2 regions of the Sporolactobacillus caesalpiniae genome follow, and region 2 is predicted to be linked to the other one. Evidence: riboswitches for the same ligand, from Rfam matches in the RefSeq annotation. Region 2 holds a riboswitch; the other holds the start of a gene.

Region 1 (7,665 bases), on a different contig from region 2:
GTTCGTGTCTTTATAATACTGAATCGTCGCTTCGGTTGCTCGCTTGCCGTGGGAGTCTCGCACCTCCGCTTTGATTCCCGGCCAAGACACTGGTTTATTGGTTTAATACAGGGCAAAATCATAAACTTTCTTTACTTGCAAAAAAAGCTGCTTCTTCGATTATCCGAAGAAACAGCTTTTTTCACGAGAATTTAAGCCAATACTTTCAAACTTTCCCGATTAAATGCGGGTATATCATCAGGAGTTCTGCTTGTCACGAGATTGTGGCAAACCACGACTTCTTCATCCTTATATTTTGCTCCGGCGTTTTTCAAATCAACGGCAATTGATTTATAGCCGGTAATGTTCCGATCCTTAATTGACTCAGCTGTAATCAGCAGTTGAGGACCATGACAGATCGCGAAAACACCTTTATCATCATCCATGAATGCTTTGGTGAAAGCAACGAAACGATCATCATCTCTTAAATTGTCTGGTGAATAACCGCCAGCTATGAGCAGCGCGTCAAAATCACTTGGCTTTACGTCGTCAATCGAAGCGTCCGCCGTCACTTTTGTTCCATGTTTGCCATTGATTACAGCACCTTTTGTTTTTCCGATAACAGTGACCGTATGACCCGCTTCCTCATATGCCTTAGCCGGTCCTGTGAATTCAACATCCTCGAAATCATCTGCAAGTACTGCAGCAATAGTCTTTGCCATGTAAATCCTCCTCACGATTATTTCGAAATTAACCTGTCCCACTTGAAAAAATTGATGCAACGATCAAGCAAAGGAACACGTAATTCCAAGTTCACAGGTATTATTATAGGCATTCATGTGCTGCATGATCAAATGATCTGCTTCGCATCCATAATTCGGTCAATACTTACGGTAAGCGTAAGGTGATTTGGGTTTCTCAATCTGATGCCATTTGGTTACCTTTACCACCGGAATGGTCTGCTTAAACGGTTGATAATACGTTTCGGCCAGTTTCCCCTCGGCACGGACCCATGTATCATCCTTATAGTCGACATTCTTTGGGAATTGAACCATCAAGCCAAAAACCCCGGCATCGGCAATACAGTGAATGATGCCGAATCGAAATAAGAATAATTGATTTTTTTCGAGTGAATCACCATGATAGACAAAACCCATGATGGAAACTTGTTTATTTGAGAAGTTTCCCGGATAATTGTACACAGCCTCAAGCGCGCGCAGAAAATTGTCGTCATTTAGATACAGTCGATCCGGTTTGCTGTATTTCTCCATATCCGATTTCAACATTTCTTTATAGGTGCTGCTCTCGTAATATTGGCTTGTATCTGGTTTCAGGATCTGGTGGTTTGCGTACTGATCCTTGTCATTGTCAATTTCAGCAAAATGAAACCCCTTTGCACGCACAATCGTTGAATCAAGTGTCGCAATTGGCAGGAACAATCCGGTGACAAGTGGAAAAATGACCAACGTATAAGTGACTATTTTTTTCCACCACGTATTGTTCTCATGACTATGATCATGACCAAAGATCTTTTGTTCCACATCGACATGTGCCTTATTGCCTTCACCATTCCATTTCACAAGCTGATAGATGGCCATAAAACCAATCACAAAAATCATCGCAAAGGATAGATAACCATAGCGCATATTAATGTATTTACTGATGTCACCGGTAAGGTGCAGATGCAGAAAAAGATAAGCGAATCCAAATAAGATTAAAAAGCGAAGCATGGCTGACCCCTCCTTAAATCAACAGCGCCCCGGCAAATACGCAGATAAAAATAAGTGCGATTAACCCGGCGACAAATTTCTTTTTAAATGTTGAGAGCATCATAATTAGATTCTTAATATCAACCATCGCGCCAAAGACGAGAAATGCGGTCAGTGGTCCCGGCGGAAAGGTACTGCGAAATGACGAGGCAACAAATGCGTCAGCTTCAGAACATATCGACATAATGAAAGCGAGAACCATCATGACAAGAATTGCGGTAAACGGCGTATTAGCGAACGAGAGCAGCACACTTTGCTTAATATAGGTCTGCATCGCGGCTGCAATAAAAGCACCGAAGACGAGATATTTACCAACGGAAAAAAATTCATCAATGGCGTGATCCATCGTCCCTTTGAACTTGTCCAAAAAGGTAATGGTGTGCGGCGCCATCTTCTCCTCCTGATGATGATTATGGTAATGCGCCACTTTCTTTGTTACAAATTCTCTCAACTGGTTCTCCGGAAAAAGATAAGAAATCAGAATACCTACCGTGATGGAAACGGCGATGGCAAGTCCCGCACGATAAAACACCATCTGCCAGCTGCTGCCGAAGGCTATATATGTAGCAAAGAGCACAACCGGATTAATGATCGGTCCCGCCAGCATAAACGCTATCGCCGCGTGCAAGGGTACGTTCTTTTTGACCAAACGTTCGGTAATCGGCACAATGCCGCATTCGCATGCGGGAAATAGAGCACCCATACATGTGCCGAACATCACGGACCCCACCCGATTCTTGGGCACAATTCGAGCAACGAGCGTATCGGTAACAAACATTTGAATAATTGCTGAAATAAACACACCAATAATGATAAAAGGGACAGCTTCGATAATAATACTAATAAAAATTGTATTTAATTGCAGAAACGAATTGCTGAACAAACCAACCACTCCGATCAACTAAACAAATGAATGTATACGGACTATCGACTCAATTTGCGTTTATAAAATCAAGGTCGCAATACTGACACGGTCATTAAAACTTCTCCTAGTCTACCACCTCATGCCCACGCTGACAAAACTATGATTAAATTTATACGGTTCATCACTCAGTAATTAGCTGCAAAGTTTTTCTTAAAAATCCCTTGAGATTGACGCAACGTCACGGTGTAAAGTAGAAATTGTCAGGAGGGAGTTCAATGAATTATTCAATAAAGAAGCTCAGTGACTTGGCAGGGGTAAGCACGCGTACGCTGCGTTACTACGACAAAATCAGCTTGCTTAAACCTGAATTTATCAATGCGTCCGGCTACCGAGTATACGGGGCGAAGCAGGTTGACCTGCTTCAGCAGATTCTCTTTTTTCGAGAACTCAGGTTCAGTTTAAAGGAAATTCATGAGATGCTGTCCTCGCCGGATTTCAACCTTTTGGGTGCCCTCACTGAACAACACAAGAAATTAAATGCGGAGAAAGAGCGCCTTGAACGGCTGATCGCGACCGTTGAAAAAACGCTCGCTTCGCAAAAGGGAGAGACAATCATGACTGATCACGAGAAATTCGAAGGCTTCAAAAAAGAGAAATTAGATCAAAACGAGAAAAAGTATGGCAAAGAGATCCGTAAAAAATATGGCGAAGATGTAATAGAAAAAGCAAACAAACAATTTGCCAATCTGAGTAAGGATGACTATGAAGCATCCATGGCTATTCAGAATGAGATGTTCCAGAACCTGCAAGAAGCGCTCAATCTTAACGATCCCGCGAGCAGCCCTGCTCAGAAAGCAGCGGACTTGCATCGTCAGTGGCTGTGCTATTTCTGGCCAAGGGGGACTTATTCCAAAGAAGCACATGCCGGTCTCACGCAGATGTATGTTGATGACTCACGGTTCACAAGCTACTATGAGAGTAATATCGCTAAAGGCGCGGCAAAAATGCTTCACGATGCCGTAAAAATATACACAGCAAAGGTGTAAAGCATTCGAAAAAGAGGTGTGGATACTATCCACACCTCTTATCTAGTTTCATAGAATTAGTCTGAGAAGTCTTGCGTGAAGAATGCCCATCCCTCTGAGCTGCCGTTCTTTTGACCATAAACGACGCCGACACCAATATATTTATACTCAGGCTTCAGGATATTCGCTCGATGGCCCGGGGAATTCATCCAGCCGTCCATCGTTGCCTGTGCGCTCCAAATCTGATCCCATCCGAAATAGTTTACATCGCCTTTAGCATAGGCTACGTTTTGTCCGGCTACCGTGTTCCGCGAAAAATTCATCATTCCGTGGCTCATTGCGCCATTGCTAAATTGCTGCTGACTCCATTGCCGTGCAAAATTCTGAAGTTCCGGTTTGACTTGAAGTGCCTGCAATCCGTTCTGCGCGCGTACATTATTTACTAGATTCACAATCTGCTGTTCTACGGATCCATTATACTGACCGGAAGCTGCGGGTTGAGGTGCAGGTGTCTGTGCCTGAACAGGAGCTTTTGCAGGTGCTTTTTTAACAGGAGTTTTTTTAACAGCCTTATGTACAGCTTTCTTTTTGACTACTTTAGCCTTTTTGACTGCTTTTTTAACTTTTTTAACTGCTTTTTTCTTCTTAACCGATTTTTTTGCTTTTTTTACCGCTTTTTTCTTAACACTCTTTTTTATACGCTTCTTAACTACAGGCTTTTTCGCTTTTTTCTTTGCGTGCTTCTTCACCGATTTCGCTTCAACACCGCTCGTAATCTTCTCATTCTGTTGAACGATCGGTTGGGATTGTTTATTTGAACCGGCGGCCGATTTCGATTGATCAGCGGCTGATATTGAGGCTGTGGACAGGGACAGTACAACAATCAATAAGCCTACTAACAAATTCTTAAAAATACGCATAATAAAAAATCTCCCCTCATTTACGTTTGACTATCAAATACGGCGGTCCAGCCATCCTAGCGATTGCTCGCTTTAGATCTGTGACTTTGCGTCACTACTTTTCAGTAGTTTTGCCCTTTAGAAAAAAGATTTATCTTTAAAATATTAGGTTAATTTAACTATACATCAGCCGGCAGGCTTTAACAATAATCGACCTGTTGCCTCAAATTATTTATCGGCAGAAGATCGATTTTATTTAGTAGGTTTGATTTATTTCAATGAAATCTACTTCACGTATCGCGCGTCAGCAGCGAAGCAGATTACTATGATCAGAATATTCCGAGTGCTATACTGAGTAGTAAATTCAATTTGAGGAGGTTCGTTACATGCGGAGATGGTTTCGAGCAGCAGGGGTGGCGCCACTATTGGTGCTTGCTGCATGCGGGGGACAATCTGCTTCGGAAAACGGTCATTCGTCAGCAGATACTCAGACAGCAGAAGTCTCTCAAATGTCCGAGCAGCAATCAACGAGCAAAAATAAGTTTGCCAAAGTACAAACAGTTACCTTTAAGGATGACGGAATAATTCCGAACAATCCCTATTTCCAGGTTCTGATTTATCCTGGCGCGTTCAAAGGACGGACCGGGCAGATTTTGAAAACATTTGAGAAGAACAATTGGGGCAATAATTGGGTAGACGGTGTCTTTCCTTACCATCACTTTCACAGCACATCTCATGAAGTACTCGGGGTCATCTCCGGACACGCGACACTTAGACTTGGCGGACAGAAAGGCAACAATTTCAAAGTGTCCGCAGGCGACGTTGTCGTGCTTCCGGCGGGAACTGGGCATAAGCGCTTATCATCAAGCAGCGATTTCTCTATTGCCGGCGGGTATCCGAATGGACAAGACTACGATATTCAAACAAAGGAAACGAAGGCTTTAAAAGATAATATTAGCCATGTTGGCAAACCGAAGCAAGATCCGGTATATGGAAATCAGGGACCGCTTCTCAACATTTGGAAAAACAAATAACGAATCAGAAAAGATGGAGGCGATTGAAAATCCGTGAACGATAACTTTGAAAGGTTGATGTGTGTGCAATGGAGCGTTTTTCCATTAACTGATTAAATTTCAATTGCTTAAATCGCAGTTGTTTCGTCAGTCGCGCGCGCTCTTTTTCATCTTCGCAGCAATTAAGTAAATCATTCAACGTAACGATGTCTTTTTTTATCTGCAGCTCTTCAGGCAGCGTGCCTGCATTTTTCATCATTTTGTAGCCTGCGCGCAGTTCCTTAGGTACTGATGACAGATCTTCAAGAACAAGCGGCTTGCCCTTGCCCGGAAGATGATCGAATGCGCCGGATTTCAAACCTTCCTGAATTTTTTCTTCTGCCATAATTTCGATAATGCCCATAGTTAACACTCCCGTTTATTTGACGTTTGCTGTTGCTTATTTTGATGATCAGACTCTGAAAAAATTAATGATAAAGATTCCTTTGCCGGACCGTCGAGCACCTCTCCATTGGCTGTGAAGCGCGAGCCGTGACAGGGACAATCCCACGTCCGTTCGCCTTGATTCCAGTTTACTTCGCACCCCATGTGCGGGCAAGTGGCATCAACCACAGTCAAGTGTCCGTCCTTATTGCGATAAGCACCAACTTTTCGTCCGTGAATCGACGCGATTGCGCCATGGTCGTTTTGCAGTTGCTCTTCTAATGGCTCGGTTTTGCTTAGTTTTCCTTTAATCAGATTGCCCGCCGTTTTCATATTTTCAACGAGAAAGCTGGCAAGCATAGGAGCTGCCTCAAAGCGGGCGGGACTGAACAAGTCCACATAGGGATTTGCGCGTTCAAGGACGAGATCAGTCATCAGTTGAGCGGCTACGGTACCTGTGGTCATTCCCCACTTATGAAATCCGGCGGCAACCAAAACACGTGAATTGTTATTTGCAAGCCTTCCTATGTATGGAACCTGATCCAATGTCGTAAAATCCTGTGCTGACCAATGCGCCTTAATTTTCTCTTCACCAAATTGCTCACGCGCAAAGTCAACGAGCTTCTGATAGTGAACGTCCATCGGTTCACCGCGTCCGGTTTTGTGATTTTCACCACCAATTAAAAGGAAGTTCTTGTGATTGAGCCGCAGTCCGCGAATGGAGCGTTTCGGCGTGCCGGCGCTGAGGTACATACCATCCGGAACTTTGCCCTCTGTTTCACAAGCAATTAAATAGGAACGCTCGGGAAACATTCTGGAAAAGTAGAAGCGATTGTCGTAAAAAGGAAAGTGGGAGCAGATCAGCACATTCTGACAACGGACGCCAAATCCCTGTTTTGTCATCACTAACGGTTCAGACTCTTTGTCTTTGATATCTACTGCAAGTGTTTCTTCAAAAATCGGTACATTCATGTTTACAAGATCTGCAAGCAGTTCGTGCAGATACATCAGTGGGTGAAATTGTGCTTGACCAGGCATAATAAGCGCATTCTTAACTTCAATAGGCAACTCAATTGAATGGGTCAGCTTCCCCAAAATACCCAGATGATCATAGGCAAGCTTCTCCTTCTCGATGTTCTTCGCCTCTTGATCCGTTGTCGCGTAGACAACTGCCGGATGAATTTCGTAGTCGCACTGGAAGCCGCGCTCGTTCACATGATTTCCCATCCAGTGAAGTGCCTCTTTATTCGCCTGATAATAAAGTGCGGCTTTTTCCTCGCCAAGTGTACGAATCAAATGGTCGTAGATCAATCCATGCTGAGCTGTAATTTTTGCCGTCGTGTAACCGCTCGTGCCGCTCGCAATTGTGCTCGCGTCCATCAACATGACCGGAACCCCGCTTTTTGCAAGCATATACGCTGCCGTGATTCCTGTGATCCCGGCACCGACTACCAGCGTGTTTGTCGTGCGATTTTCTTTTAGCGGACGAAACGTCGGCAGATGAACGGTGTCATGCCACAAGGATGAAGTACTCTCTGATAAATTCGTGTGTTGCTGCTCCATGAAGATTATCCATCCTTCGTTTTATTCAGAACTCTCAAAGGACAGTGTGTCCCATGTTGAAGAAACTATGCACCTTAGCTGTAAAGAAAAACGATCCGCCTGATTTTCAATCAGCGAATCGTTTTTTAT
Region 2 (7,665 bases):
TAACGGTCTGTATTCGAAATAAACATGAAGACATCACGGCTGACAAGAAAATCAAGACTGCGCTCCGCAAACAAATTATTTAGGTGACTGACATCCGCCTGGATAAATTGAAATTTACCATTCTTGGTTAAGTCTGCCAACTCATTCGCACATTCTTCACCTCGGTCAAGTCCATAGACTTTCGTGACTGGGTTGTTCGCTAACATGAATCTGCTTAAAAAGCCGCCTCCACAACCTAAATCAAGGACTGTTCCATGGATCGTTTGAAAATAACTGTAGATTCGTTGATTATAATAATCTTCAGCAGCCTTTTGATCCACATTGTGGGCAATTTATTTTTAATCTAAAAGTTGTTTCATCCCATGGATGATGTTTTTTCTGTAACATGCCGCAAGGAGTTCCGCACTGTCTGCATTTTGTACCCCATATAACGTTTGCGTGTTCTTGAAACAAGAGAAATCACCTACATCAAATTAGACTTTTGCCTCTCATCAAATAAGTTCAGTTCTCGCTAATCTAAACTTCCAGGTTATTATTATACTACATAAATTTTCCTCTTCATAAGAGAGTACAAATCAAAAGAATCGATGTATTTCCTATTAAAATGGTATGATAGAGAAAAACTTTTTTGCCAAAGAACAGATCTTTTGGAGGCGTGTTCATGACCGCATATTTTCATCTATTGACATCAATCAGTGTCCCAATTCTGATTATCTGCATTTGTGGTGCAATTTTGCAAAAGAAACGCAGCGTTGATACTAAGCTACTTGCTGACATCAGTTTATACATACTCGCGCCGGCACTGATTTTGTCCGCTCTTTCTGAATCCCATCTGAAGGGCGATAATGTCATTCATATTTTTATGTTCTCAATCATCATGACTGCTGCCCTGTGGGTTGTCGCGATCATTACCGCAAAAATCATCCATTTACCGGAACCGAGTGCACGAGCGCTGACTCTGACAACAGTCTTCAGTAACGCGAATAACTATGGACTCCCTGTATTGCTTTTGGCATTCGGACAAGTCGGTTTTTCTCTTGGAGCAGTTTATGTCATCGGTCAAATCATTCTCGTTAACATCCTTGGTATGTACATTGCTTCTCGCTCAGAACTGAGCGGCAAGCAATCCATTGTGCATATTCTGAAATCACCACTTATCTACGCTTCCCTTGCCGGAACATTGCTTGTCTTGACACAACTGCATCTGCCCGTGGGAACTGCTACCGCTGCTCACATGCTTGGTGCGGCTTACCCAGTACTTGTTCTCTTGATTCTTGGCATTAAACTTGGCAATACCAAAATGTCGGGCATTCGACGTCCCGAAGTATGGATCGGTGTATTCCTTCGTTTGATCATTGTACCCATCATCGCCAAGGGTGTATTAATTGCACTAGGTATCCACGGTATGCTCGCATCCGTTCTGCTCGTCGAAATCAGCATGCCTGCCGCGGTGAACAGCGTCATGTTGATTGAGAAATTTGATGGAGATTCAGAGCTCGCCTCATTAATCGTCACCATTACAACCATTCTCAGCTTTATCTATCTTCCATTATTAATTTCCATTGGGTAATGGTTAGACAGAACATAGTCTGAGAAAGGGGCTATGTTTACTATGAAAGGAGCTATCCTATGTTAGGACACTTAGGGTTTTCGTATGTTGGTCTAATCTATTTATTGATGCTATTTATTCCCAACATCGTTTGGAGTAAGCATCAGCCGATAGATTATGATTACAGCCAAGAAGACAAACGATTATTAGTGTTGGAACGTATCGGGCAAGTATGTTGTACATGCAGCGTATTGATTTTTAGTGATTTTAACATTGCTCCATTTTCACTATGGAGTTTGTGGATTATCGTATCATTTGTGCTAATGTTAGTCTACGAGATTTGTTGGGTTCGCTATTTTATCGATGAACATACAGAAAATATTTTTTACCGTAGTTTTTGCGGGGTTCCTGTACCACTTGCGAGTTTGCCTGTTACAGCTTTTCTTCTCCTGGGCATTTATGGGAAAGTTATTTGGCTTATCGCTTCTGCTCTTTTACTCGGTATCGGTCATATAGGCATACATATTCAGCATTTAAAAGCAATAAAAAAAAGATAATGAATTCCAAAGTCGTTTACAACGTGACCCTAAAAAAGCAGACCATTTGATCTGATCTGCTTTTCGCTTACTGTTTATGTTCATTTTAATCTTCTCATTTTGCGAGAAGCTTTTTCGCAAAAGATTCGCCTAATTGTATTGCCTGTTCGCATTCCTCTTTCGTCATTGAGAGTTCAACTTTGAAATTATCCTCAATAATTTCTGCTCCACAACGTGCAAGCGTTTCTTGAATAGTATCAACGGCAGCCGCAAAAAGCCCGTAGCTGCTGTCACCCGAACCAAAGCATGCGGCAGCTTTCCCTTGGAGATCATTATCGTTGAGTGTATCAAGGAAGTCTTCGACGGAGTAAGGCAGGTCGCCCATTCCATCAGTGAAGCTGCCAAACATAATGCCATTGTAACCATCAAATTCCGACACAGATAGTTGTAGGACATCCTTAACAACCGGATTAACTCCCGTCCGCTTAACACCTTCAGCTATTTTCTGCGCCATTTCTTCAGTGTTGCCTGTCTCACTGGCAAAGACAATTAGAACATCTGCCATTTTATAATAACCTTCTTTCAACTATAAGCTTTAGATGAAAATGAATATCATTGTCATTTAAATAATAACATTTTTATTTTCCTTATTAAATACCCAATGTTACTCTGGATAAAGACACGTCAAAATTATGCAAAAAAAATCCGGCCCAATTGTAGCATTGGGTCAGATTTTAATACATTTTTCACTTTAAACCGTTTATTATATCCAAGCTTTTCTTAATTCAGTAGCGTAAAAGAACAGCAATATTTTGTGAACCGGCACCAATCGTCCAGAACATCACATAGTCGCCACGCTTCACACTTCCTTGTCTGAGTGCTTCGTAAAAAGCAATAAATGGACTGCTCGCTCCGGTGTAACCATATTCGCTGCCAATAAACAGCGAGCGTGATTCATCAATACCTAGTAATTCTCGAAGATCAACAACATTGGCATAGGCATACTGTGAAAAACAGAACATGCTCACATCGCCCGGCGTAAGGTGGTTTTCCTGAAGCAGATCGCGCATGTTCTGTGCCGCTGAATCAAGTGAAACATTTTCAAAGGGTTTCCAATCAAGCAGCCATTCATTACGAGCTGTATCATGCAATTTAGATACGCCACAACCGGGAAACAAAATGTTATTATGTTCAAGCGAATTAATTCGACATTTCGCACCAAGAAGTCCACGATCTTCTTTTGTTTTCTCTAGTATAATGGCACATGCAGCATCACCAAAATGTCCATAGCAAAGCTCATTATCCGGATTAACTACCGAATTAATGTAATCGGATCCAACGATCAACGCTCGATTTACGTTCTTTGTAACCGACATATACTTTGTGACATTATCAAGAGATAATATCATTCCGGCGCAATTTCCATTAAGATCAAGGCAGACACATTCGGGTTTTGCACCGATAGCCTGGTGCAGTTTAATGGAGCTTGGTGGTACTGTAAATTCCGGGAAAAAGCTGGAGAGCACAATCATATCAAGATCAGTGCCTCTAATCCCCGCTTTATTGAGCACTTTTTTGGCGGCGGCTATCGCCATAGTCAGACTGTTCTCAGTTTGCGAATCAATCAAATACCGCTTGTCCATTCCTATAACATCTTCGAAAAAATGTGTGTAGTCCTTTCCTTTTTCCTTAAAGTGGTTGATGTATGTATCATTGGAAACAATCTTTTTACCGTGATACACGTCAATCCCTAACACGTTCACATTGATCACACGCACTCCTCCATAAGCAAAGTTAATACATTGATAGATTTGGCCTCTCTATTCAGCATAGTCTGATAAATGCATAGCTCAGCCTTACTTCATTTGATTTTTTTCAAAGCAATTTGAATTGAGTAAGCCCGGCTTCTTTAGCTAAACGCCTAATTTGCATTTTAACGACCGCACTTTTACCTAAATCCATAGTTATGTCCTGGAAGCCCATATCCTTGTACATAGCAATGATGTTCGTGAGCATACCAACCATTTCCTGTGAAGAGACTCTCAGTTCGGAACCGTCAAGCACCAAATGACTGGTTGCCGGATTGACTTGAGCAGCAGCTTTTTTGAATTCTTCCACATACCCTGATGCGTCCTCCATCGTAAAAACACCTTCACACACGACACTGATGTCATTCCCCGTTGTCACAACACTGTATTTCCCCATCGTAAAACCTCCACTATTTATTAACAAAAAAAGCCGTGACATGTTGATCACAGCTTCTATGTCCAATGGTAACCCGGCTGTCATCGCTTTCGCATTAGACCCGTGGCTTTGCGTCCTAAACTTTCGGTTAGTTTGCTTTTTTCATTTATTCAATTGGTAATTATTAGCATTTTTCACTACTATTTTATCATATAATTTTGAGCGAAAATATTGAAGGGTATTTAGTATCGGTTCTTTTTTCATACTATATTTCATCAATGCCTTGTAAACTTAACGAACAATCACAAATTCTGCGAGAAATGTGGTAGGAAGCTGTTTTCCCCAAACACGAATCTTTGCATTTTCATCAACTTGCCGCATTCGGTTTACCGTTATTTTTTTTAGAGCTGCGGTTTTTGATGAATCACCATAATCTGTTGCCTTTTCCAAATACAGTTTCGTTGATTCATTAATCGAAATGGTCACCTGTATGTTCCCCTGATCAGGATCGGTTTTCATAATCAAATCATGCTTGTTTCCTCTGAGAAATGCCCCAGTATACTCGGGAATACCCAGAGTGACGCCAATCGTGTCTCTGTTGATATCTGCTGAACCGTCGAATGTCATTCCATCATAATTAAATAACAACAGGCAAATGCTGATTAATAGAGTTATTAGGAAAATGCGAGTATAGCGATTTATGCGATGCATCGGAATCCATTCGCAGAAAAGATGCCAAAGCGCAAAACCGAGCATGCTCCCCAAGACATTCAGAATTAGGTCATCCACATCACTGCGTCCGGTCATCAATACATATTGGGCAAATTCGATTGAAAGAGCAATAGCCAAGGGCACGCCGATAAATTGTTCGAATTCCATTGCTTTTTTCCTTAATGCTGGCACAAGAAAACCCATAGGTATAAAGATTGCAAATGATTGGAACGTGCGCAGCAAAGCGGTTTGATAGCCTGGATCATGATGATCCGATAAATAAAAAAGAGTATTGATCCGATTCATCGGTACCCAATTAACAGAGCGAGAAGCTGCCCAACTCCGACCTTGTTCAAACAGATCAATTTTCAGCAAGACAAACAAGTAGATGAAGAACAGCAACCACAACAGGGCTTTTAAGAAGAGCTGCATATCCACCCAATTTCTTGTCTTTACCCATTCATTTACTTTCAATCGATGAATCATTCTGCGTTCACTTCCTTATCCGCTTTGCTTGCGCTCCTATTCGAATTGGTTGTAGATTAACTTGGCATCTTCAATGTCGTACTGGATTGTGTTGTGATCACCCGGAGCACCGAGTGTAATCAGATTGTAAGTTTGTCCGTCTATTTGTGCAAGCGATGCCAAGCATAATCCGGCTTCATCTGTATATCCGGTTTTTCCACCTATAATTGCGCCTCCATTAATTGAACTATTCCCCATTTTTTGAAAAAGTGTGCTTTGAACGATCATTCCGTTCGGGTGAAAATTTGTTGGGGAGATCTGATAGCTATGAGTTGTAAAAATCTGGTGAAATACAGGATTTTTTAAAGCGTATAGGAGGAGTAGTGACATATCCCTCGCCGTTGTATAGTGATTGGGATCGTGCAGTCCGCTCGGATTTGTAAAATGCGTGTGCTTCATGCCGATCTCGGCCGCTTTCCGATTCATCATCGAAACGAAGGCATTTTCCGATCCGGATACAGATAGAGCAAGTGTCTCGGCAGCGTCCGCACCTGAAGGAAGCATGGTTCCATAAAGCAAGTCAATAATTTTCGGCTTTTCATTGGGTAAAAATCCAGCCATGGAGGCTCCCGATTGATTCAATGAATTATACAGTTGCGCAGGGATTCTTACTGTTTTTTGCAAATCATTGTAGTGTTCGATTGCAAGGATTGCCGTCATCATTTTCGTCAAGGATGCCGGATAAGCTTTTTCCTCGCCTCTTTTTTGAAACAGAACTTTTTTTGATGAAACAGAGACAAGAACGGCTTGCCGACTATGTATCCGCGTTGACGAAGAAAATGACAGCACACTTTTATCTATCTCACGCTGCAAAGGCACCTGAGAGATAGAAATGGCAGGTAATTTCCAGATCTGAAAGCTAAAGAAAATGAAAACAAATAAAAGCAATAGAAAACCCACACTTTTTCCACGCACATGAACTAACTCCCTTCTGAACACTATTAAAGCATTCAAAAAGGAGATTTCTGTTTAACAACTTCTTATTAAATTCTTAAGATTATACCATGTGCGTTTATACTATGTTGTTAAATTTGGAAAAACTGTGCGCGCCCGTTCTTTAAACCAGCCTGTTATTGAATGTGCTTCGGTTGCTCGCCGATCCCGCAGGAGTCTCGCACCTACGTGTTTGGTTCACAGACTTTTGATTTGGCAATAAATCACATACTTTCTTTATCTTATCGAGTAGGAGGAGATAATTTCTCCGACCTCTCACACCACCGTACGTACGGGTCCGTATACGGCGGTTCAATAGCTTAAGTGTACATGCTCGAACAGATGGACTAGATTTTTGAGTCCCACCTGTTCGAGTATTTTGTTTGTGATCGACCGATGTAAGATATGGCTACAGGCGATGCGCCAGTAGCCTTTTCGTGTATTTGCCCATTCCCATGCTTTTGGTTTTGGAACGTTAAGTTTCATGAGACTTTTATATCTCGTCTTGACTTTCTTCCAACGTTTCCAAATGATCTGGCGAATTCTTCGCCGGAGCCACTGATCAATATGCCGAATATAGCTCTTCATATAGCTTATGCCATAGTAGTTGATCCATCCTGTGGTTACTTCATTAATTTCTTTAACGATCCCACGGATGTTACCGCTTCGGCTTCTTTTCGTCAGTTGTTTGAGCTTTCGCTCAAAGCGCTTTTTCGACTTGATGTGGGGGCGAAATCCCAATCCCTGCTTGGTCGTGTGCAGGCAGAATCCAAGAAATTTAAGTTTCGTTGGGCTGCCGACCTGAGTTTTCTCCCGATTGACGGTTAGTTTCAGTTTATCTTCCAGAAAGGTGGTGATGCTCTTCATGACTCGTTCGCCCGCTCTTCTGCTTTTGACGTAGATCGTACAGTCGTCGGCATAGCGAACAAACTTATGTCCTCTTCGTTCCAGTTCCTTGTCCAGTTGATCAAGATAAATGTTGCCTAGAATGGGCGAGAGATTCCCCCCCTGGGGAACACCGGCCTCGGTCGGTACAACCTTTCCATTCGTATGCACACCACTGCGCAGGAACTTGCGAATGAGTTGAAGGACGATTTTGTCCTTAATCCGTTTTTCCACGCAATACATCAACTGATCATGATTCACTGTGTCAAAGTAGGCTTTTAAATCAAGATCCACCGCATATCTATATCCTGCTTCGTAGTAAGCCTTGACGCGTTTCATTGC

What was found. A riboswitch is a leader RNA that binds a small molecule or an ion and turns the genes downstream of it on or off. The one in region 2 is predicted to bind cyclic di-GMP.
Region 1: it holds a riboswitch for cyclic di-GMP, as region 2 does, so the genes downstream of both, ABWW58_RS08620 (CAP domain-containing protein) here and ABWW58_RS02910 (hypothetical protein) in region 2, are expected to answer to the same signal.

Annotation. Positions count from the first base shown of each region.
Region 1 covers NZ_JBEVCB010000004.1:48,374-56,038, forward strand. Annotated here, with positions in the region: gene ABWW58_RS08600 (type 1 glutamine amidotransferase domain-containing protein) at 192-701, opposite strand; gene ABWW58_RS08605 (TIGR03943 family putative permease subunit) at 861-1,709, opposite strand; gene ABWW58_RS08610 (permease) at 1,723-2,631, opposite strand; gene ABWW58_RS08615 (MerR family transcriptional regulator) at 2,889-3,659, shown strand; gene ABWW58_RS08620 (CAP domain-containing protein) at 3,716-4,558, opposite strand; cyclic di-GMP riboswitch class I at 4,597-4,683, opposite strand; gene ABWW58_RS08625 (cupin domain-containing protein) at 4,924-5,571, shown strand; gene ABWW58_RS08630 (DnaJ family domain-containing protein) at 5,576-5,953, opposite strand; gene ABWW58_RS08635 (FAD-dependent oxidoreductase) at 5,956-7,536, opposite strand.
Region 2 covers NZ_JBEVCB010000001.1:581,456-589,120, reverse strand. Annotated here, with positions in the region: gene ABWW58_RS02935 (class I SAM-dependent methyltransferase) at 1-320, opposite strand, end outside; gene ABWW58_RS02930 (AEC family transporter) at 662-1,570, shown strand; gene ABWW58_RS02925 (hypothetical protein) at 1,630-2,106, shown strand; gene ABWW58_RS02920 (flavodoxin) at 2,201-2,650, opposite strand; gene ABWW58_RS02915 (3-oxoacyl-[acyl-carrier-protein] synthase III C-terminal domain-containing protein) at 2,871-3,857, opposite strand; gene ABWW58_RS02910 (hypothetical protein) at 3,961-4,290, opposite strand; cyclic di-GMP riboswitch class I at 4,355-4,437, opposite strand; gene ABWW58_RS02905 (VanZ family protein) at 4,561-5,466, opposite strand; gene ABWW58_RS02900 (D-alanyl-D-alanine carboxypeptidase family protein) at 5,503-6,420, opposite strand; gene ltrA (group II intron reverse transcriptase/maturase) at 6,751-7,665, opposite strand, start outside.